DNA from 3 places in the Undibacterium sp. SXout20W genome. Region 3 is predicted to be linked to each of the others. Evidence: predicted binding sites of a transcription regulator. Region 3 holds the regulator's gene; each other region holds the start of a gene.

Region 1 (8,214 bases), on a different contig from region 3:
TATTCCGGTAGTGATCTGGGATTTCGCTTTAAACGCCGATGATGCAGGTGATGTTGCAGCCGCCTGGTTCAGCCAGGTGCTTGGCACTGCCTGCAGATTAGTACGTTTTTCAGCACATGTGCAACGTTTTGCCAATACGGAATGGACAGGTGCTACGCTGGCGCCAACGCGTTTTTCTGACGGCTACCCTTTGCTATTAATTTCAGAAGCTTCACTGGAAGATTTAAACCAGAAAGCGGTAAATCAAGGACGCAGTGCAGTTCCTATGAATCGCTTCCGACCGAATATTGTGATTGACGGTATCGACGCCTTTGAAGAAGATTATGCGGCAAGCTTTGACGTGAGCAATCGACTACAATTACGTCCGGTGAAACCCTGCCCACGTTGTCCAATGCCAGCGGTTGATCAAAAGACGGGCATAGTGGGTGCGAACCCAGTGGATATTTTACAGCCGTATCGCGCTAATCCCATCGTCGATGGCGAGATTACTTTCGGTATGAATGTGATTGTTGATAGTGGTGCCGGCGCAACAATTGCGATCGGGGATGAAGTACAGATATCTATTGCCTTTTGATACCACATGGATTAGCTTGCATGTTTTGTACTTGTGCACTTTTAAAAGAAAATTGATGAACAGTACTGCGCCCTATTCAGCGACACATCCACCGTACGCTTCAGTACAGGATGAGTTGCGTATGGAAAATAAAATCCTGCGCTCTCGGCTGGAGGATATTCTTGCGCATGCACACCGCAACCAAAATATCATGGAGCGGCATCAGAATTTCGAATTACAGATTATCGGTACAAGTCACTTCCGCGAATTAATCATTAGTATTTTCAGTTCTTTGGCGATCACGTCCGAACTCGATGTAGTAAGCCTGATCCTCCTCGATCCGCGTCAGGATTTACAACAGATGCTGCATGATTTACGGATCAATTTACGCGAATTTCCGCATATGTTATTTGTCCGCAATGAACGTGAATTACAGACACCTTGCACCAACGCCAACAAACCAGTTTTAGGGCCTTACCAACGTCATTTGTACGAGCAATTTTTTCGCAGTTATAGCAAAAAACCAGCCAGTGTTGCGTTGATACCGCTCACACGTCAGGGTCGATTAATCGGTTATTTAAATCTCGGCAGTTTTACCGCCGAACGCTTCTTGCCGAGTATGGCAACTGACTTTATTCAAAGGCTCGGTTCCATCATTGCGATTTGCCTCGAAAATGTCATTAATAACGAACGGCTAACCTATATAGGTTTGACCGATCCGTTAACGAACGTCAGCAATCGTCGTTATGTCGAACAACGCACACTTGAAGAAATTGGCCGCGCCAGACGTCAGGGATATGGTATTGCCTGTATGTACCTGGATATAGATTTTTTCAAAAAAATCAACGATAAGCATGGCCATCAAGGTGGTGATGACGTGTTATGCGAAGTTGCGCGACGAATCAAAGCGGAATTACGTCTAAGCGATACTTTAGGACGTTTTGGCGGGGAAGAATTTGTCGTATTACTGATCAACGCAAATTTACAAGATGCGATGCTGGTGGCGGAGCGTATTCGGCGTAGTATCGCTGAAAAGGCGTTTCAATTATCCGAATCAGGTACGTGTCACTGCACCATTTCTATTGGTCTCACAACCGTTTCTGAAAAGATCAATCGGGGTGACGAAGTCGCCGTCTCAAAAGAAATGATTGCCAGAGCTGACCGCGCTTTATATGACGCCAAACGATCAGGTCGGAATATGGTGCGCTGCGAATAAGTCCAAGTCTGGACGAGGCAGCGGCAAATAGTTTACCGCTGGATGATCATTACTTTGTTTGCTCTGCTTGCAAACGCTCATACTTGGCCTGCAATTGCGCATTACTTTCGCGCCACTCCGGATTAAATGGGATGCAATTCACAGGACAAACCTGTTTGCACTGTGGTTCTGTGTAATGTCCTACACATTCAGTACATTTATGCGGATCAATCTCATAAATTTCTGGCCCCATGAAAATCGCGTCATTAGGACATTCGGGCTCGCATACGTCGCAATTAATGCAATCGTCAGTAATCATTAAAGCCATACTTACTCACTTCTCTTTCTACGCATCAGACTTAGCGGCCAGCCAAGTCTGATTATTACGCAACTGCGAACTTACGCAGTACTTATTTGTTTTCGTTGGCTGCAGCTACTTTTTGCTTTAACCAGCGATCAACTGACGGAAACACAAATTTGGACACGTCACCACCAAACATCGCAATTTCACGCACAATGGTGCCTGAAATAAATTGGTATTGGTCTGACGGCGTCAAAAATAAGGTTTCTACGTCGGGCAACAAATAACGATTCATGCCCGCCATTTGAAACTCATATTCAAAATCAGATACCGCACGCAAACCACGCACGATCACGCGCGCGTCGTTTTTACGAACAAAATCCTTCAGCAATCCCGAGAAACTTTCTACCCGTACATTTGGGTAATGGCCGAGCACTTCGTTGGCTATACTCAACCGTTCTTCTAGCGAAAAAAATGGCTTTTTGCTTTTGCTGTCTGCAACGCCTACCACCAAGGTATCAAACAAACCTGAAGCACGACGTACCAGATCTTCGTGACCACGTGTCAACGGATCAAATGTTCCCGGATATACGGCTGTGACCATCTTCACTCCCTATTTTCACTAATCGCATAATGATATGCACCAATTTGATCTGCCATTATGCCTGATTTTCGTGCACTTCATATTGTCAAATGCTGCGTTGCAAAATATGAAAATACACACTTCCTGCTTTATCAGCACGTATCAACTGCCAACCGCTGAGCAAAGATTGCATATTTTCATCGCCGTTTTCGGCGTCCAAAGCAAATTCTGACTCGACATACACGTAACTTTTGGAATGAATAATTTCAGTGCATAACGGCAATATTTTTTCTAACCAACTTTGCTCAAACGGGGGATCTAAAAAGATGACATCAAATTTTTGCCCCTGAGAAGCTGCATGAGTTACCACTTTGACCGCATCGCCACGCACTAGTTGACATTGGTTTGCCTGCAATTTGGCTTTGACCTGCTCTAACTGCTTGAAAGCCGGCGTGTGAGATTCAACCATCACTACCTGAGACGCACCACGGCTGGCAGCTTCAAAGCCCAACGCGCCGCTACCCGCAAACAAATCTAAACAAGTAATAGGTGCCCAATGCGCATCAACTAAGTGATTGAGCCAATTGAATGTGGTTTCTCTGACACGGTCGGGGGTTGGTCGTAAACCGTCGGCTTCGATCACGCTGAGCAAGCTGCGCTTCCACTGGCCGCCAATAATTCTGACCTGATGGGCGGCGCGTTGAGGAGATACAGGCTTTTTAGTCTTAGGTTTCATTGTTTGCTTGACACTGGTAAATCGAATTACTGTGCGTGGTCTGTTAGAATGGTGGCATTCTATAATACTTGGATGGGCAGTTGACAGCCATCCTTCTTCCGGCAAAATCATCCCAGATGTTTAGTTTTTTCAAAAGAAAACCCAAAGAAGAGCCAGTGCCAGCGGCGCAAAGCGTTGCCACACCTGCCTCTGAGAGCATTTCTCCCAATGCAGAAGCGACTCCGACAACGCCTGCGATCATTGACGTTGCCAACGCAACTGTTGCAGATCCGGTGCAGCGCAATGATCTTGCGCCAGCACCTGCAGAACAAAAACGCTCCTGGCTCACTCGATTAAAAGCGGGGCTGGCAAAAACCTCGTCCAATCTGACGACCTTATTTGTCGGTGCACGGATTGACGATCAGCTTTACGATGAATTAGAAGCTGCCTTGCTCACTTCGGACGCCGGTGTCGAGGCAACTTTATTCTTGCTGGATGCTTTGAAGAAGAAGGTCAAGGACGAAAAACTCACTGAAGCGGAACAAGTTAAATCTGCTCTCAAGTTTTTATTACTGGAATTGCTATCTCCCCTCCAAAAACCGCTTGAATTGGGTCGTCATCAACCATTGGTAATGATGATTGCAGGCGTTAATGGCGCAGGAAAAACCACAACGATTGGCAAACTTGCCAAGCATATGCAAGTGCATGGCCAGTCTGTGTTGCTGGCCGCTGGCGATACCTTCCGCGCTGCAGCCCGCGAGCAATTGACCGTGTGGGGCGCCCGTAATGACATAACCGTGATTTCTCAGGAATCCGGTGACCCGGCAGCAGTCGCCTTTGACGCAGTCGCATCTGCACGGGCGAAAGGTACCGATATTGTGATGGTTGATACGGCGGGCAGGCTGCCGACGCAATTACATCTGATGGAAGAACTGAAAAAAGTGAAGCGCGTGATTGCTAAGGGTATGGATGGCGCACCGCAAGAGGTATTGCTGATTATTGATGGCAATACCGGTCAAAATGCGCTGGCACAAGTCCGGGCATTTGACGACGCATTACAATTAACCGGTTTAGTCATTACCAAACTCGATGGTACTGCCAAGGGTGGTGTGTTGGCCGCAATTGCAAAAAATCGCCCAATACCCGTATATTTCATTGGTATTGGGGAACAAATTGACGATTTACAACCGTTTAACGCGCAAGAATTTGTCGACGCCTTATTTAACTAAAATAACTAAAGCACGTACATTAAACCGCTATGATCGAATTCGATAACGTCTCCAAACTATATGCTGGCGAGGCCTGCGCCTTGCGCAATATTTCTCTGACGATACCCGATGGTGAACTGATTTTTTTAGCGGGACCTTCTGGTGCCGGTAAATCTACGTTACTGAAAATGATTGCGGGCATCGAAAAACCGACCACTGGCCGTGTCATGGTCAACGGGCAAGATGTGAGCAAATTGAAGACGGGCAGCCTGCCTTATCTGCGGCGTAAATTGGGCTTGATTTTGCAAGATCAGAAATTATTAAATGACCGTAGTATCCTGGCAAATGTCATGCTGCCATTGATTGTCACCGGTGCGGCCGCCCAGGAAGCCGAATCGCGTGCACGGGTCGCGCTAGAAAAAGTAAATTTATTAGATAAAGCCAATGCACTGCCTCTGACTTTGTCTGGTGGCGAACAACAGCGGGTCGCCATTGCAAGAGCCATTGTCAATCGACCTAAGATCATTTTGGCCGACGAGCCTACCGCATTTCTGGATCGTGATAATGCGAATAAAGTGTTAAACGCCTTGAAAGCCTTTCAAAGTGCCGGCGTGACGTGTTTGATTTCGAGTCACGATGAACAATTTTTGGAGCAGGCGAGCCGTGTTATTTACCTGAGCCACGGGCAGATTACTGATGCCTGGAATTCCGCCAGTATCGCCGCCTGATCACGTACTTTCGAGGATATCTTATGACCATCTGGTTTCGTGAGCATCTATTTGCATTAAAAAGTGCCTACACGCATTTGCGTGCTGGTACGGGCAATTTCTTATTCAATGTCTTAGTCGTCGCCATCGCGCTGGCTTTACCGATCGCAGGTCTTACCCTAATTGAAAATATACGGCCGATTTCTTCGCAACTATCGATAGAACCAGAAATCAGTATTTTCGTCAGTCCAGATACGACACGCGAGAGTGCGACGGCTCTTTCCATACCAATCAAGCGCCTGCTCAAACAAGATTCGATTAGCGGCAAATTGGCATTTATTCCAAAAGAAAAAGCGCTGGCAACGATGCAAGATTCATCCAGTCTTGCTGAAGTGCTGTCCACCTTGGGTGGCAATCCATTACCGGACGCTTATGTGTTGTCGCTTTCTAACAACGATTCTGAAAAACTGGATAGCTTGGTTGAACAATTAAAGTCTTTGCAAGATGTTGATGTGGTGCAAGTCGATTCCGCCTGGGTAAAACGATTGGCCGCTTTAGTTCAAATATTGCAAATGGGTTTATTATTTTTGGCGATCACGTTGGGTGTGGTCGTAATTGTGGTTGTGTTTAATGCAACTCGCTTGCAAGTCATTTCCCATCAAGCAGAAATCTCTGTCACTCGTTTGCTAGGTGCTACAAATAGTTTCATTCACCGCCCTTACTACTATACGGGTGCCTTACTGGGTTTGTTAGCGGGTATTTTGGCTCTGGGCGGTATTGCAGCATCGCTACGACCACTTAATCAGGCGATTGCTGAGTTTGCCAAGCTGTATGCATCAGAGTTCCGTCTGACACCGTTGGGTATTGTTCCTAGCCTGGGTTTATTGGCCGTCAGCATGTTGCTGGGATTATGCGGGGCCTATTTATCTGTCCGCCGCCAACTCTCTCGTGCCAGCTAAGCGCGAATCTTCGAGAATTAATGCAACTTTTTATGGCTAAGTGACTCAAACAGTCATTATTTGGACATTTTTGTTACATTTTCACATCTTTATCTTGCGTGACTGTGGCCTTGTAGAGCGCAATTGATTTCTCGAAAATCAAGTTTCATGCACGATAAAATTGCTGTTAAAACATCTTTCCACGCGGCAAATTTTTCTTGCTGCAGAAAAATTTGAACATCAATTCCAACTATTAGCACTCTTCTTCAGAGAGTGCTAATATAAGGGCTTATATCGCTTGGTTTTAATATTTTTATTGAAGCTGGCAGCAATGAGGAGGAACCATCGCAATGACTTCGACACAACTTATCCCGGCAACAGACAGCACTGCGCTGGCATTGGGCTTTAGTGGCACGCTCGGAAATATTGACGCCTACATCTCAGCCGTTAATCGCCTACCGATGCTCAGCCATGAAGAAGAAATCAATCTGTCCACACGCTTAAGGGCGGAAAATGATCTCGGTGCCGCGCAACAGCTGGTTATGTCACATCTGCGTTTAGTCGTTTCTATCGCCCGCGGCTATCTGGGTTACGGTCTGCCGCATGCAGATCTGATTCAGGAAGGCAATATCGGTTTGATGAAAGCCGTCAAACGCTTCGATCCTGACCAAGGCGTACGCCTGGTGTCCTATGCGATGCATTGGATCAAAGCCGAAATGCACGAATACATCCTGAAAAACTGGCGTTTAGTCAAAGTGGCTACCACCAAGGCACAACGCAAACTGTTCTTCAATTTGCGCAGTCACAAAGAAGGTTTGGAGACCATGTCTCCGAAACAAATTGATGCACTGGCAAAAACACTTGATGTCAAACGCGAAGAAGTCATCGAGATGGAAATGCGTTTATCCGGTCACGATATTGCACTCGATGCGCCGACAGATGACGATGATGAAAAATTCGCGCCTATCGCCTATTTGAAAACGGAGTCCGATGAGCCAACCCGTGTTTTGGAAACTCGTCAATACGACCGTTTGCAAAGTGAAGGATTGGAAAGCGCGTTATCCAAACTTGACGCCCGTTCACGCCACATTATTGAATCACGCTGGTTAAAAAATGATGACGGTTCAGGCGCTACTCTACACGAGCTTGCCGATGAATATGGCGTTTCCGCAGAACGTATTCGTCAAATTGAAAGTGCTGCTTTGAAAAAAATGAAGGGCGCTTTAGCAAGCTACGCATAAAGCCACCTGCCTTCGAGCGGTTCAACAAAGCACTCTTCGGAGTGCTTTTTTATTTTTAAAAACAGAAGTAGCTTCAACGCCATTCAAGCCAGATGCCAATGCTGCACCAACGCACATTAAGATACCAACAGAGCATTTATTTGATTATCGAAAAACTTATTTGTCTCATTGACAAGCTAGATCACATTTCCTATTCTGGAAATTGCTTTCTTGAGCGGCACTCTGAGATAAATGCTGAATTTATCTTTCAGTCTAATAAATTTTAAGGATTTTATGGCTTTAGCCGCAATCGTTCGCCCACTGATACTAGTCTGTGGAATAACATTCTGCAGCTTGTTGTCTGCGCAAGAAGTCAGGCTCACGCGCGCGGAGGGTAACTGCGACCAGCTTATCGCCTCACTAATACTGACTGATATTTACAAGCGCGCCGGGCTAACACTGACAGTTCAACCTGTGCCAAACGCCAGAGCAACAATGATGGCAACCAGTGGCATGGTCGATGGCGAAGTCGCACGAATCGATACCTACGCAGAAAATAATCCTCCACTCCAAAGAGTAGACCCGCCCTATTACTATTTTACGGCTTCAGCCATAGCCAAATCGAATAGGGGTATCAAAATAAATAGTAAAGAAGATCTCAAAAAATACAGAGTCGGTATCGTCAGAGGAATCCTCTACTTAAAGCAGATGACAATGGGAGTAGAAAACCTGGAAATAGCCAATGGTCACGACAATTTATATAAAATGCTCGAGAAAGATCGAGTGGACGTCAT
Region 2 (8,214 bases), on a different contig from region 3:
AAAGGTCGGGTCCGTTAATACGGATAAATTACCATCGCCATTCGCTGCCATTTGATAGAGCGTGAACATGGGCACGGCACCTAGCGTAGACGCGTTTTGGCCCACGACTTGCACATACGCACCAGAAGGACTATTCCAGGTGGGCCAGGCGCCGCTACCGACGCCGGTCAAGTATTGATCATAGAGATCAACATGAATATTTTGCGTTTGAATATCGATAACATCGGTTGTTCCCAGTCCGATTAACAAACGCTTAGACAGACCGAGGTTCGTTGCCAGAACCCCCGGCTTTTGCTGCAAGGTGGGCGGCGTTGGCGTTGGCGTTGGCGTCGATGAGCTACCACCGCCACCGCCACATGCGGCGATGAGTAGTGCGGTACTTAAAGGTATCAAGCGTAATAGTTTCATTTTGGAAAGCCCAGCAGGTCAGCGATATAGGTATGATAGTCGAAGCGTTGCATCGATGTTTTGGTGCTGTGTAAATCAGTGTTTCAATAATTGCTATGCAGAAACGAAATTGTTTCACTTCAGTGAGCTGTCGTACAATGCAGACCTCTTTTCAACCGTTCTTTTAGGGTTTTCATATGCGTTCTGACAGGTGCGCACCTAGCACTAATTCTCGCCACATCTGCTCGCAATGTCAGCGTCCACTAACCAATTGTATTTGTCGTTGGGTAATGCCTGTGGCAAATTGCGTGGAGGTTCTGATATTGCAACACCCTCTTGAAGTAGGGAATGCAAAAGGTAGTGCGCGCTTACTTGGCTTGTGTCTGAACGCTTGTCAGTTAATGGTTGGAGAAAGTTTTGAACCCCAGACCTTACGAGAGGCGCTACATGCGTCCCCAATCAACAAGATGACTTCCAAGGCGTTACAGCCTGTGCTCCTTTATCCAGATACCGTTGACAATCAAGCGGTAGACCTGGTGCGGCTTGCACGATCAAACATGCCGGAAACGACCGATCCGAGCCAACTTAGGCTTGTTGTCCTTGATGCAACGTGGCGAAAAAGCCGCAAAATGCTCTACCTCAACGCCATTTTACAAACCTTGCCACGGCTCAGTCTGACAGCGATGCCGGCATCGCATTACCGAATTCGCAAAGCGCATAAGCCAGATCAACTGTCTAGTCTGGAAGCGAGTACTTACGCTTTGATGCGTTTAGAGCAAAATGAAGAAAAATTTCTGCCATTACTGAACGCTTTTGATGGTTTTGTCGAACAGCAATTGCAGTATATGCCAGAGCGAAAATAAAAAAGCCCCGCACAGTGGCGAGGCTTATCGGAAGTGATTTAACTCAGATCATCACGTTGATCAGCGCATTGCCAATACCAACCAATGCTGCACCAGAAATCAGACCTGCGCAGATTGGTTCGCAACCGTCTACCCAGAAATCATAACCTTTGGTGCCCGGCGTTGCATTGCGGCGACCCATGTACCAGAACACCATCGCACCTATCCACATCGCCAGGCATGATTCTGGTGGCAACACAACACCAAGCCCTATCGATACGGTGGATAAAGGGAAGCGTCCCTTCGTGACAATCCGCGCACCCTCAATGACTACTGCACTCATCGCAGCCACAATCATAGAGATCACTGCGGAGGTATGCAGACTGTGCACACCTTTGGCAATCAGGTCTGCGACGCCTTTCCATTGCACCGCTGATGGAAATGCAAACTGTTCAGTCACAATCGTGGCAGTACTACGAACACCATTTGCATCGGCGGGCAGGAACAACAAGTAATAAAGCGGAACGCAAGCCAAGGCACCGGAGAAAATACCGATCACGTGACCAATCGCTTGTTGACGTGGTTTTGCGCCCAGCATATAGCCAGGTTTAATATCAGACAGCAAATTCGATGCATTCATGGCTACTTCGGCCGTCATACCAGCGGGCAGAATATTATTGGCTGGGTTCACATGATCAATCGCACCAATTGAGAACTGTGTGATTTTTGCCAGCGCACCACTCGGCACCCATGATGTCAGCGCCATCGAGTTAATACCGATAATGGTCAACACAAATATCAATGGCAATGAGATGAAGGACAGTAACCAGGAAACACCAAAAAATTCGTGCGTTACGGCGGCGCCGATGACGCTGAAAATTGGTACGCCAACATACGATACCCATAAAGGCAGTTCAATCTCTTTCAGGACATCGTTAGTCGGTTCGGGCGCCGCTTTTTTCTTCAGACTCTTAAAAGTGTTAGTAAAAATTTCAGGTTTAGCCGCCAAGCCTACCAATGAGCCAACCACCATCATTGAGACACCCCACCAGAGCGACCATTGGTTGACGATTTCAGCGCGTGTGAGTGCAACGATATGTCCATCGATACCAATGCGTGGTGCAATGTCACCTTGGTTAATCATGATGGGAGCCAGAATCACAAAATTGATGAAAGCACCTAATAAGACGCTGCTGGCGACGCGGATACCCATCAAACCACCAACGCCGAACATTGCCGCATCTACCGTAAAACGCAGACCTAGTGTGCGGAAATCAACGCCAGCAATTTTAGGTGACCACAGATCGTATTTGACCATCGCGGCGTAATAGTAATCATCAAAGCGTTCGTGCAAATTCCATGCTTCTTTCATGCCGGCCCATTGGTCCATACGTAGAATTTTGAACTGTATCAATTTCATCCAGCCATCGCTGACGATCATCTGATACAGTCCGGTAAATACTGCTGTCATGGCTAACAAGCGTGCTTTATACATTCCTACGTCGGCATTGCCAGTGTACAAAGAATCTAAAACAACACCGCAGGCGCGCCCTTCTGGGAAGGGCAACTGGTCTTCATTGATGAAACGGCGTTTCATTGGAAATGCAATCAAGACGCCCAAAATAGCCACAACAACCATCCAGACCATCATTTGCCACCACGGAATAATTTTTCCGCTGACCAGCATGAAGGCAGTCAGGCAGGCCATTAATGGAGAAACCATGTAGCCAGCTGCTGTTGCGATGGATTGCGTGCAGTTATTTTCAAGAACTGTGAAATCGTTTGCCAAACCTGCTTGCGCCAGTAACCTGAACATGGCAAATGCCAAAATCACGGAGGTCAGTCCAACGCCGATGCCAACGCCGGTCTTCGCGCCAATGTATAAGGCTGTGGCGGCTAAGATGCCACCTAGGAGGAAGCCTGTCAGGGCTGAACGTAGCGTCAATTGCGCCATGTCGCCACGGTAAATATTTGTGAACCACCATTCATCCTTTTGGGATCGGGTCCATGTCTTGATCTGCTCTTCGGATAGATGTTGCAGCGCCATTATGTCTCCAGCGTCATGTTTAGGACAGAAAACGAGGGTAAAGTATCATTTTGATAAAATTATCAAAATGACGACTTTATTCGATTAAAAATGAAAGTTTTCTTTCAGGTGCCGCAGTATCTAAGTCTGTCAGCTGACTGTCAAGCATCATCAGGGAAAAACGACAATTTGCTTATGATGCGGTGCGATAAAAGAAGATTGATGAAAATGCTAAATTATTAATATAGCGGCTTCTGGTATCTAAGGCTATCCTGATGCCCGCCATTTTCGTCATTTTCAATATCTAAAATGATTGCTCGTTGTAGAGCCAAGCCGGGAGTGGCCCGGCGGCCACTTACTTTTCTTTGCTTCGCCAAAGTAAAGTAAGCAAAAGAAAGGCGACGCTGAGACTTTGCCCTGCGGGTGCCGTCACTGCGTGTCGGCACAATTTGCGCTTCACGAAAAACGGGAAAGTGTCGAAACTCGCTGCGCTCAGACAACGACACTTTCTGATCCGTTTTCCGTGAAGCGCAAATTGCTTTGTCTAAAGCGGGTAGGGTCTGCATCAACGTCCACTTCAACATCAACGTCCATTTCAACATCAACGTCCATTTCAACATCGACGTCAACATCAACATCAACGTCCATTTCAACATCGACGTCAACATCGACGTCTATCTCCAACTCTAGCGTTTAGGGTGGAGGTTATGCTTTAAGCCTTCGTTTCTTGTTGATTTTTAGTGTTGTACTTCGGGCGACCAGGCCGGGTGTGGCCCGGCGGCCACTTACTTTTCTTTGCTACGCCAAAGTAAAGTAAGCAAAAGAAAGGCGACGCTGAGACTTTGCCCTGCGGGTGCCGTCACTGCGTGTCGGCACAATTTGCGCATCACGGAAAACGGGAAAGTGTCGAAACTCGCTGCGCTCAGACAACGACACTTTCTGATCCGTTTTCCGTGAAGCACAAATTGCTTTGTCTAAAGCGGGTAAGGTCTGCATCAACGTCCACTTCAATATCGATACGATACGGCTACTCAATTGCAGAGCGGGTGCAAACCGCCAATATCGATCTGATAAGCACTAATTTTAGCCGTTTGAATCTATCTCATGTAAGTGGATGTCATGGCAATGGCGGTGCAGGGATCAGGGTGATTGGTCATCGGAAGTATAAAAATGCCGCTAAGACAAAAAGTTTGTTTATCTATGTAGTTAGCCCTTAGTACCACCCTCGCACTCTTTCCAGGCTCGCCGCACGCGAGGGAAGAGGGGTGTAAAGCACAATGTTTCAAGTTTCATTTACTCAGATAGCAAAAAGCCCCGCAACTTGCGTTGCGAGGCTTTGATGAATGCGACTCGGTAGCGAGTAGCAAGCGATATTACATCATACCGCCCATGCCACCCATGCCGCCCATACCACCCATGTCACCCATGCCGCCTGCTGGTTTGTCTTCAGACAATTCAGCAACCAGTGCATCGGTAGTCAAGATCAGGCCAGCAACAGACGCTGCATTTTGCAATGCAGAGCGAGTTACTTTTGCTGGGTCCAGAATACCCATTTCGATCATGTCACCGTAAGTGTCATTCGCAGCATTGAAACCGAAGTTGCCTGAGCCGTTCAAAATCGCGTTAACAACAACGCTTGGTTCGCCACCAGCGTTTGCAACGATTTCGCGCAATGGTGCTTCGATTGCTTTCAGAACCAGTTTGATACCGGCTTCTTGGTCAGCATTGTCGCCTTTGATGACGCCAGCAGCTGCACGTGCACGCAACAGAGCAACGCCACCGCCAGGAACAACGCCTTCTTCAACGGCTGCGCGAGTTGCATGCAATGCATCTTCAACACGTGCTTTTTTCTCTTTCATTTCTACTTCAGTTGCAGCACCAACTTTGATCACAGCAACACCGCCTGCCAATTTGGCAACGCGTTCTTGCAGTTTTTCGCGGTCGTAGTCAGATGTTGCTTCTTCGATCTGAGCACGGATTTGTTTAACACGTGCTTCGATGCCGATAGCCTGACCTGCGCCGTCGATCACTGTTGTGTTTTCTTTGCCGATTTCGATACGTTTAGCTTGACCCAGATCAGCCAGAGTTGCTTTTTCCAGTGTCAGACCAACTTCTTCAGCGATTACTTGGCCGCCAGTCAGGATAGCGATGTCTTCCAACATTGCTTTACGACGGTCACCAAAGCCAGGCGCTTTAACAGCAGCTGTTTTCAGGATGCCACGGATGTTGTTCACAACCAAAGTTGCCAGTGCTTCACCATCAACATCTTCAGCGATGATCAACAATGGGCGGCCAGATTTTGCCACTTGTTCCAGAACTGGGAGCAGATCACGGATGTTCGAGATTTTTTTGTCGAACAACAGAACGAATGGGTTTTCCAGGATAACGGATTGTTTTTCTGGATTGTTGATGAAGTATGGTGACAGGTAGCCACGGTCAAACTGCATACCTTCAACGATGTCGAGTTCGTTGTCGAGAGATTTACCGTCTTCAACTGTGATCACGCCTTCTTTACCTACTTTGTCCATTGCACGAGCGATGATGTCGCCGATGTTTTGGTCAGAGTTTGCAGAGATAGAACCAACTTGAGCGATTTCTTTGTTGGTTGTAGTTGGCTTAGACAGAGTTTTGATTTCTGCAACGATAGCCACAACTGCTTTGTCGATACCACGTTTCAAGTCGGTTGGGTTGAAACCAGCGGCAACGTATTTGAAGCCTTCGCGAACGATTGCTTGTGCCAATACGGTTGCTGTTGTTGTACCGTCACCAGCATTGTCAGAAGTACGGGAAGCGACTTCTTTCACGAGCTGCGCGCCCATGTTTTCCAGTTTGTCTTTGAGTTCGATTTCTTTAGCGACTGACACACCGTCTTTAGTCACTGTTGGCGCGCCGAAAGAGCGTTCCAGAACAACGTTACGACCTTTAGGGCCCAGTGTTACTTTAACTGCGTTTGCCAGAATATTTACGCCATTAACGATTTTCGCACGTGCGTCATCGCCAAAAATTACTTGTTTAGCTGCCATGTTATTTCTCCGAAATCTTGTGGATATCTAAATACTTAGGGATACAGGAATTACTTCTGTACGATCGCGAAGATGTCTTCTTCACGCATAACTAACACTTCATTGCCGTCAACTTTGACAGCTTGGCCAGAGTATTTACCGAACAATACGCGGTCGCCAACTTTAACTTCCAGGGCGCGCACAGTGCCGTTGTCCAATTGTTTACCTGTACCAACGGCTAATACTTCACCTTGATCTGGTTTTTCTGCTGCTGCGTCTGGCAGAACGATACCGGATGCAGTTTTTGTTTCTTGATCCAGACGTTTAACGATCAGACGATCGTGCAGGGGACGAAGGTTCATACAAGCTCCTTTAAATTTGCGAGTAATTACGAGGGAATACTATTGAATTCAATTTAAGCTGGGGAAAGACTTTGTTAGCACTCTCTCCCAACGAGTGCTAATTATATGGGCGAGGTGCTGGTATTTCAAGGATCAAAAAATGAAGATTTTATTTAAATCTTAAAAAACAATGACTTAGGATTTTTTGACGAAATGAAAATAAGCAATTATTGAGGTGAATTAGAAGCGCTAGGCATCATAAAAATGTTAAAAAAACAATTTCTTAAATTGTGATTTTTTGTGAAGAAGCCAATTTTTTGTAAAAAAGCGTACAAAATAAAGCCTTGTAACGGTTATAGCGAATGAGTAAACAGTAAATTTGATTTTAGAGGAGGCCGACTCGTCCACGACGGATTATCTGGTAATACCTAAAACTAACCGTGCCTGATTCAAAATTCGAATTGCAAATGTTGAGGCATTTCGAATGTAGGGAGTAAATATGAAAATTTGGCATCGTTGTATTTGGCATCGCTGTATGTCGCTTGTAGGAATGATTCTCGTCTTTTTGCCAGGTATTAGTTTTGGCATGTCTGTGACGTTTCTCAATCCCGGAAAGTCCGATGAAGTTTATTGGGTAACTGCATCACATTGTATGTCTGCTGCCGCACACAGCTTAGGCGTGCAATTAGAAATTCTCTATTCAGAACGCGACCATCTGAAAACGCTGACCATCGCAAAAGAGATCGCTGCCCGCGGCCCAGGTAATCGCCCGGATTATGTCATTTTGTCAAATGATTATGCGGTAGGTATGGAAGCGATGCGTATCCTTGATGCGGCTAAGATCAAAACGTTTTTTGCCTTCAGCGGTATCTCTGATCCGCATGAGCGCGACACGGTGGCGGGGCCGCGCCAGATTTATAAAGGGTGGCTTGGCTCCCTGGAACCTAAATCAGAAGAAGCTGGCTATTTGACAGCACGTGAACTTATTCAGCGCGGCGAAGCGATGCATTTATATGCCCCTGATGGCAAGTTACATATGCTCGTGATCGCCGGCGATCGGACGACAACGACTTCCTTTAAACGCAATAACGGCATGCGGCGGGCTATTGCGGAAGCGAAAAATTTGGTTGTAGATCAAGAGGTCTATGGTGAATGGAGTCGAACCAAAGCAAAAGTACAAAGCGAATGGCTGTATAAACGATATCCCGGTAAACATCTGGTTTGGGCCGGTAATGATCAGATGGCATTTGGCGCGATGGAAAGCTGGCGCGCTATCGGCGGAGTTCCCGGGAAGGATTCGTTATTCAGCGGCGTTAATACGTCATCAGAAGCCTTAACCGCGATTGAAGACGGCAGCCTGACTGCATTAGCGGGAGGACACTTTGTCGCTGGTGCATTTGCTCTTGTGATGTTGTACGACTATGACCACAGTAAGGATTTTACTGACGAAGGTCTCGAGTTAGATCGTTCCATGTTCATCTTATTTGACAAAGAAAGTGCGCATCGCTTTTACCATTTATTTGGCGGTTTGAACTTTGAACACGTCGACTTCAGGCAGTTTAGTAAAGTCTATAACGCCAACGTCAAAAAATATGAATTTAGCTTCAGGCAAATAT
Region 3 (8,214 bases):
TAATAGTCCGACAAATGGTGCCGTTGCACCGATCGACGCCAATGAGGTCAAGCCATTTTCAAGGCGGATAGTCGCATTCTGCAATGCCTGACGTAGCGCCCGCGTCAACACTTCACTGACGTCACGATCTGCACACAGGGTCGCGAAATACTGCTGTGGCTCGGCAGCATCGACCGCGGTTTGTGCCAACGATACGAACAATTTTTCTTTATCGCTGAACCGTAACAAGGTCACAGCGTCATTGATCGATGGCGCCTGCCAGAATGAACCCAACTTACCGGCTGCCTGACGAACTCGCCAAAACGTCCACGCTTTAGCGAGAATCAACGTCCAGCAAGCTAACGACATGATGAATAACAAATAGGCAATGGCATGCCCAAATTGATCCGATTGCTGCCAATAGTGCGCGATTGCGTTCTGCATGAAAGCGGGTTAGCGCAGATTTAACACATCAAACATGTCAAACAAGCCAGTTGGCTTATCCGCCAGATAGCGTGCCGCGCGCAAGCTACCATGGGCATAAGTGACGCGACTTGACGATTTATGTGAAATCTCAACGCGTTCCCCAATACCTGCAAACAATACTGTGTGATCACCCACAATGTCGCCACCGCGTATTGTGGCAAACCCTATCGATGAAGGATCACGTTCGCCAGTTACGCCTTCGCGAGAAAACACGCCGACCTCATTCAGATCACGACCCAGCGCATCGGCGATCACTTCGCCCATTTTCAATGCCGTACCAGATGGCGCGTCGACTTTGTGACGGTGGTGCGCCTCGATAATTTCGATGTCGTAGCCCGTCGCAAAGCTTTTTGCCGCCATTTCTAGTAATTTGAGCGTGACATTCACGCCAACGCTCATATTCGGCGCGAACATGATGGCAGTTTTCTCTGCTGCTTTGGCAATCGTCGCTTTGCCCGCGTCGTCAAAACCTGTGGTGCCAATAATCATCTTAATACCATGCTCGGCACAGTAAGCCAGATGTTTTAAAGTGCCTTCTGGACGGGTAAAGTCAATCAAGAAATCAGCATCTGCCAATCCAACCGACAAATCAGACTCAATCTTGACACCGGTCGGTTTTCCAAGAAACGCACCCGCATCAACGCCCAACGCAGGCGATGTAGCAACATCCAGCGCGCCGCTCAATTGCAGATCCGCTGCCGCAACGATGGCTTCGACTAACATTTGCCCCATCCGCCCTGAGGCGCCAGCGACGGCTACTTTTAATACTGTCATACTAGATTCTCTTTATTTTTTATCTTTTTTCTTAGGATTGCCATCGATATCGTTCAACGATTCAACTTTTTCTAAGCCCAAGGCAGATTCAGTAATCCGCGCCAAATATTCTTTTTCCGTCGGCAAATTGCCGCCTTCAAATTTTGACACGGTATTATTTTTAAAATAAATCGTCACCAGACTTGATACTTGCTCGCCTTTTGGTTTAGTCAGACGGAATGGAAAATCCCAACGATCTTCGTGAAACATATCTGTCAGCAACGGCGTACCAAGAACGAAGCGCACTTGCTCACGCGTCATTCCTTCTTTGATTTGCGCCATCATTTCTTCGGAGACGAAATTACCTTGTTGCACACTAATGCGATAAGGTGAAATGTACCCTAGGAATTTTTTGACCCCAGTTGGCGTATATACTTGTGTCCCACTAGCGGTGTTGACCACCGTGTCAGGTGCGTTTGCATTCTGATCGGCGAGGACAGACGTTTTGGACGCGCAAGCGGACAGACTCACCAGCAATGCCATACTTGTATAACGTAAAGCATTTGCTTGATTCAATTTCGAAAACAACAATCGCATAGGTACCCTCAGTATTTGAGCAATATGCCCTAAAACCCGATATCATAAAGCAGATAGACATCTTTTGACCGAAAACATGACAAACAGCACGACAAATCTCAAAGCAAGCGGCCTGAAGGCGACTTTGCCACGACTAAAAATCCTTGAAATCTTTCAAAATAGCAAAGTAAGACATCTGACGGCTGAAGATGTTTACAAGATATTACTGAACGAAAACATGGATGTCGGACTGGCAACAGTGTACCGTGTACTCACGCAATTTGAGCAGGCTGGCCTGCTCCACCGCAATCATTTTGAGACCAATAAAGCTATTTTTGAACTGAACGAGGGTTCTCACCACGATCATCTCGTCTGCTTAGACTGTGGCCGCGTAGAAGAGTTCTTCGATGCTGAAATAGAAAAAAGACAGCAAACTATTGCTTTGGACAGGGGCTTTAAAATTGCCGACCATTCACTGGCGATTTACGGAAGTTGCACCAAAGAAAATTGCGAGCACAAAGAAAACTGAGCGAAGCGACCGATCGGCGCTTCCAGGAAGACGAACTTGCCAGAATTTGAGGGGCGGGTGCAATCCGCCACCCTCTAAAACCTTCAAGAAATTTATTTTGAGAGAAACAAAAATCCAAAAAACGCGAACGATTTAATTTTTTGGCTTGATCTTGGCAACGACCCCGCCAACGGTATCAATAATTTTTTGTGCATTAAACGGCTTCAGGATAAATCCATGTATTCCCGCTTTAACTGCCTCGGCAATTGTTTCACTGTCCTTGCTTGCGGTCACCATCAAGACCATCGCTTCAGGAAGCATATCTTTAATTTTAGGCAATATTTCCAGACCACCAATTTTAGGCATCACCACATCTAACAAGATCAGATTAGGTCTGTGTCTTAATACTAGTTCCAAACCTGTGCCGCCATCAGCTGCTTCACCGACAACGTTATATCCCTCGCTACGCAAGACAACCCTCAACACTTCGCGGGTAATATCGTTATCATCAATCAACACGATAGAGACATTTTCTTTCAACATAATGAACCTTTCTACTGACTCAAAGCATTAGAAAGCAATTTAGCAGTGATATCAACAATAGGAATAACCCGCTCATACGCCATTCGCGTCGGGCCTATCACACCTAAAGTCCCGACGATTTTGCCGTTTACGCCATAAGGCGCCGTAACAATACTCATCTCATCCATTGGCACCAACTGCGACTCGCCGCCAATAAAAATCTGCACGCCCGTTGCTTTACTCGACACATCCAATAGTTGCATTAAGCCACTTTTTTGCTCAAACATGTCAAATAATTTCCGCAAAGAATCCATGTTTGAAGATAAATCTTGCACATTAAGCAAATTTCTCTCGCCAGAAATCACGACTTCTTCGCCTTGCTCAGCCAATGCATCACTACCCGCCTCGACGGCAGCCTGCATCAGGCTCGTCATGTCAGACTGTAATTGACGCAATTCACTATTAATACGCAAACGCGCCTGATCAAAACTCAGACCGCTGAAATTCTGATTCAGATAATTTGCTGCCTGGACCAATTGCCCAGGTGTGTAATCCGCCTCGGTTAACAATAAACGGTTATGTACATCGCCAGAAGGGGCAACAACTACCAACAGAATACGCTTTTCAGACAAGCGCAAAAATTCGACTTGCTGAAAAATCGATTCTGTACGTGGCGTCATGACAACACCAGCAAACTGCGATAACGACGAAAGTATCTGCGCCGCATTAGCTATAATTCTTTGCGGTTGCTGCGTTAAAAAACCAGGCTGCAAACGCGAACTTAATGCACTTTCGTCAATTTCTTGCACAGTTAGCAACTCGTCGACAAAAACGCGATAGCCTCTTGGGGTCGGAATACGACCCGCCGACGTATGCGGACTAGCAACAAAACCTAGCTCTTCGAGATCGGCCATCACGTTACGGATGGTCGCAGGAGAAAGCTCAAGACCAGAAATTTTCGATAAAGCACGCGACCCTACAGGCTGACCATCAGCGATGTAGCGTTCAACGAGCGCTTTTAACAATGTTTGGGCACGAATATCAAGTTGCATAAGTGCATTTTATTCCAGCCAAGCCAATATGAACATAAGGAATTTCATAACCATTGTGACAAATCATGCAAATCGTTAAATTCCGCATCTGGTTTGATATGTTGATGGCGCACCTCCTCAGTCGGTACCCCGCGCCGGTTCATCCATGCTGCTTGCAAACCGGCTGCTTGCGCTCCTTGTACATCAAGTAATAAGTCATCACCAACATACAACACTTCCGCTGGTGACAAACTCAGCGCGTCGCACGCGGCATGAAATATCCGCGGGTCCGGTTTTGCGCAGCCGAACTGATGAGCGGCAATCGATACCTGAAAATAAGACGCCAACCCAATCGCTTGCAAATCAGCAAAACCATTCGATATGGTACCCAATTTGACCCTTTGCCCTAACTGTGTCAAGGCCGCAGTCACATCGGGGTAAAGACTGACCTGATTACGTGCTGCCGCAAACACCGCCATGGCGTGATCTGCTTTGGCACCATCCTCACCGTGCTGTACAAATACATCTTGCAGCAAACGATGGCGCAAAGCCCATAAGTCGAAGCTAAATCGCGGATTTGTTGCTACCAGAGCCTGGCGCCTGGCGCGTAAAGACGCGATGTCATAGTTCGCGGTGACACTCGGCACATGCTCCTGCATCCAGGCGTACAAAGTAGCTTCTGCGTGCTGAATGACCGGCGCCACTGGCCACAAGGTGTCGTCTAAATCGAGCAATACCGCTTTAATTGTCATATCGTGCACTCAGTTAGTTCATTTTTGGCGTAATTATGGTCTAATCTGACGAATCACGTCACCCCTCATTTTCTATGACTGTTCAGGCTAAAACAATTGCACTAGTTGGTAAATATAATGCGGCTGGCATTACTGAGTCGATGTACGAATTGGCACGTTTTCTGAATGATGCCGGACATACCGTGGTTCTGGAAGCAGAAACGGCAAGTTATATTCAAATTGAGGGACTCGCATCGATGTCCGTCGTGGACATAGGAAAAACAGCAGATGCGGCAATTGTGGTCGGTGGCGATGGAACGATGCTGGGTATTGCGAGGCAACTCGCGCCTTACAACGTGCCCCTGATCGGGATTAACCAAGGCAGACTCGGCTTCATTACCGATATTCCATTGGATCGAATGATTCCCGTCATCAGCGAGATGCTGCAAGGGAAGTATGTTTCTGAGCGACGTAGCTTGCTACAGGCCATTGTGGTACGCGAAGGTAATCAAATTTTTAGCGGTGTCGCTTTTAACGATATCGTCGTTGCGCGTGGCGCAGGCTCCGGCATGGTGGAGTTACGGGTCGAGGTCGATGGACTCTTTATGTACAACCAGCGTTCGGATGGCTTGATTATTTCGACACCAACGGGTTCAACTGCTTACGCACTTTCAGCAGGTGGCCCTTTGTTACATCCAAGCCTGAGTGGCATTGTCATGGTACCAATCGCTCCGCACGCCTTATCAAACCGCCCTATCGTGCTGCCAGATAGTAGCGAAATCGTCATTGAAATCGCAGCCGGTCGCGATATCAGTGTGAATTTTGATATGCAAACATTTGCCAGTCTGGCCCATCAAGACAGAATCGTTGTAAAACGCTCTGCACATACGGTGACTTTTTTACATCCACATGACTGGAATTACTACAATACCTTGCGTGAAAAATTGCATTGGAATGAATATCCTTCTGTGGAAGGCGCACTTAACTAGTCAGGGATTGTTACAATAGTCAACAATCTGATTTTCGCTCACTAACGTTCATTACACTTACTACACTCCCGCTATTATGCTGCGCACGCTCGCTATTCGTGATTTTGTTATTGTTGATATTTTAGAGCTCGAATTCTCTTCTGGTTTCAGTGTATTGACAGGTGAAACTGGTGCTGGAAAATCAATCTTGATCGACGCCCTTAGCCTTGCCTTGGGTGGACGCGGCGATGCCAGCATGGTGCGTGAATCCGCCGCCAAAGCCGATATCAGTGCCGAATTTTCTATCAACGATACCGTCAGTGTCTGGCTAGAAAATAACGATTTCAGTGACCCTGACCAACAACTGATTTTGCGGCGTACGATCGACAACGCAGGACGCTCAAAGGCTTGGATCAATGGGATTACCGCAACGGCCGCTCAATTACGCGAACTGGGCGATTTGCTGGTCGACATTCACGGCCAGCATGCGCATCAATCTTTGCTCAAAAGTGAAGCACAGCGCGCACTTCTCGACATGCAAGGTGGCTTGGAAACACAAGTCATAGAGGTCGCCAACTTATACAAAGCCTGGCGTAGCTTGAGCAAACAACGCGAAGAATTTGAAACCAACGCTAAGAGCGTTTTACAAGAACGTGAACGTCTTGAATGGCAGGTCGGCGAACTCGATAAATTGCAGATTAAACCTGGCGAATGGGAAAATATCACCCAGGAACACAGTCGCCTCGCGCATGCAGCCAGTTTGCTCGATGGGGCGCAAGAAGCAGCGGCGTTAATATCTGAATCAGAACATCCCGTCTTATCACAGCTCTCAGCAATTCAACAGAAATTATTAAAACTGCTTGATTACGACGCAGCTTTAAAGCCCGTCACCGATGCATTGGAATCCGCCTGCATCCATTTGCAGGAAACCACGTATGCGCTAAACGATTACTTAAGCCGCACTGAACTCGATCCAGCACGTCTACGTGAAGTAGAGAGCCGTGTGGAAAGTATTCATTCGACGGCAAGACGTTTTCATGTTGTGCCGGAAAATTTGCATGAAGAATTCGCTGTGTTATCAGGGCAATTACTACAATTATCGAATGCCAGTGATATTGACGCACTCAAAGCGGAACAAGAAAAAGCGCATCAACGGTATATAAAAACAGCACAAAAATTAAGTAGTGCTCGCCAAAAAGTCGCGACAGAATTGAGTGCCGCCGTCACCGCCGCAATGCAAGATCTCAGTATGAGCGGTGGTAGTTTTGCTGTCTCACTGGTGCCGGTTGAGGCGGCGGCGTATGGTCTGGAGCAAATCGAATTCCTGGTCGCCGGCCACGCCGGGGTGCAAGCGCGACCTCTCGCCAAAGTCGCATCAGGTGGCGAGCTGGCGCGTATTTCTCTAGCCATTTCGGTGATTACCTCCTGCGCTACCGCAACACCAACGTTGATCTTTGACGAGGTTGATAGCGGCATCGGCGGTGGTGTCGCTGAAGTTGTCGGCCGCCTGCTTAAACGTCTGGGACAAGATCGTCAGGTGCTCTGCGTGACTCATTTACCGCAAGTCGCCAGCCAGGCTAATCAGCATTTCCAGGTCAGTAAAATGAATCTCGACGGAAAAACAATTTCATCCATTTCTCCACTCGATAGTAAGCAACGTGTTGAAGAAATCGCGCGTATGTTGGGTGGAATAGAAATCACTGCGACAACACGTAAACACGCCAGAGAATTACTGGCCTCTTAATTTTTGCAAAGTACAACCATGAGCTTTCTGAAAGAACCCGATTACTCCCACGGAAAAATAGGCAAAACGGCCGTCGTTTTGGTGAACCTCGGCACCCCAGATGCGCCGACCAGTTCTGCTGTACGCCGGTATTTGAAGCAATTCTTATGGGATCGACGTGTCGTCGAAGTGCCACGCATCATTTGGTGGTTCATTCTCAATTTGATCATCCTTCCATTTCGCTCCAGTCAATCAGCAAAAAAATATGCTTCGATCTGGACGAAAGAAGGATCGCCGCTAAAGATTCACACTGAAAAACAAGCATTGCTACTCAAAGGGTATCTGGGTGAACGCGGACACGAAGTCAATGTCGTCTATGCAATGCGTTATGGTTCACCGTCTATTCCTTCGGTATTGCAAAAACTGAAAGCCGAAGGCTACGAACGCTTGCTCGTTTTGTCAGCTTATCCACAATATTCTGCAACCACAACGGGCTCTAATTTTGATGCCGTCTTCAGTCATTATCAACAAGTACGTAATGTGCCTGAACTACGCATGATTAAGCATTATCACGATCATGAAGCCTATATCGAAGCATTAAAACAATCCGTGCTCAATCACTGGCAAACACATGGTCGGCCAGAAAAATTAGTAATGAGTTTTCATGGATTGCCAAAGGCGTTTTTGATGCGCGGAGATCCCTACCATTGCGAATGCTACAAAACGGCACGTTTACTTGCTGAGTCACTGGGATTAAGTAAAGAACAATATCTGGTCACATTTCAGTCCCGTCTGGGACGTGCAGAATGGCTGCAACCCTATACAGCGCCCACTGTTACGCAACTCGCGAAAGACGGGGTGAAGCGAATTGACGTGATTTGTCCTGGTTTTATCGCTGATTGTCTGGAAACACTGGAAGAAATCGCGATGGAAGTGC

Evidence for each region. The regulator HrcA, encoded in region 3, represses chaperone genes, less so after heat shock. The targets are predictions, from matches to a motif close to TTAGCACTCNNNNNNNNNGAGTGCTAA.
Region 1: a site for HrcA is predicted at 6,454-6,480, ahead of rpoH (RNA polymerase sigma factor RpoH). Genes of this name have one in related genera too.
Region 2: a site for HrcA is predicted at 6,694-6,720, ahead of groES (co-chaperone GroES). Genes of this name have one in related genera too.

The regions. Positions count from the first base shown of each region.
Region 1 is NZ_JBMPPH010000025.1:50,360-58,573, reverse strand. It holds gene ACO0K1_RS13425 (MOSC domain-containing protein) at 1-574, shown strand, start outside; gene ACO0K1_RS13420 (GGDEF domain-containing protein) at 630-1,769, shown strand; gene ACO0K1_RS13415 (YfhL family 4Fe-4S dicluster ferredoxin) at 1,819-2,076, opposite strand; gene coaD (pantetheine-phosphate adenylyltransferase) at 2,159-2,653, opposite strand; gene rsmD (16S rRNA (guanine(966)-N(2))-methyltransferase RsmD) at 2,739-3,368, opposite strand; gene ftsY (signal recognition particle-docking protein FtsY) at 3,485-4,576, shown strand; gene ACO0K1_RS13395 (cell division ATP-binding protein FtsE) at 4,606-5,283, shown strand; gene ACO0K1_RS13390 (cell division protein FtsX) at 5,307-6,221, shown strand; gene rpoH (RNA polymerase sigma factor RpoH) at 6,551-7,441, shown strand; gene ACO0K1_RS13380 (substrate-binding periplasmic protein) at 7,673-8,214, shown strand, end outside.
Region 2 is NZ_JBMPPH010000004.1:106,672-114,885, forward strand. It holds gene ACO0K1_RS03975 (hypothetical protein) at 1-408, opposite strand, end outside; gene ACO0K1_RS03980 (tRNA-uridine aminocarboxypropyltransferase) at 585-1,250, shown strand; gene ACO0K1_RS03985 (OPT family oligopeptide transporter) at 1,294-3,276, opposite strand; gene ACO0K1_RS03990 (hypothetical protein) at 3,495-3,923, opposite strand; gene ACO0K1_RS03995 (hypothetical protein) at 4,054-4,251, opposite strand; gene groL (chaperonin GroEL) at 4,629-6,278, opposite strand; gene groES (co-chaperone GroES) at 6,329-6,619, opposite strand; gene ACO0K1_RS04010 (ABC transporter substrate-binding protein) at 7,098-8,214, shown strand, end outside.
Region 3 is NZ_JBMPPH010000002.1:198,955-207,168, reverse strand. It holds gene ACO0K1_RS02560 (MotA/TolQ/ExbB proton channel family protein) at 1-423, opposite strand, end outside; gene dapB (4-hydroxy-tetrahydrodipicolinate reductase) at 433-1,239, opposite strand; gene ACO0K1_RS02550 (outer membrane protein assembly factor BamE) at 1,252-1,815, opposite strand; gene fur (ferric iron uptake transcriptional regulator) at 1,892-2,323, shown strand; gene ACO0K1_RS02540 (response regulator) at 2,456-2,845, opposite strand; gene hrcA (heat-inducible transcriptional repressor HrcA) at 2,857-3,876, opposite strand; gene ACO0K1_RS02530 (HAD family hydrolase) at 3,921-4,607, opposite strand; gene ACO0K1_RS02525 (NAD kinase) at 4,682-5,575, shown strand; gene recN (DNA repair protein RecN) at 5,652-7,298, shown strand; gene hemH (ferrochelatase) at 7,317-8,214, shown strand, end outside.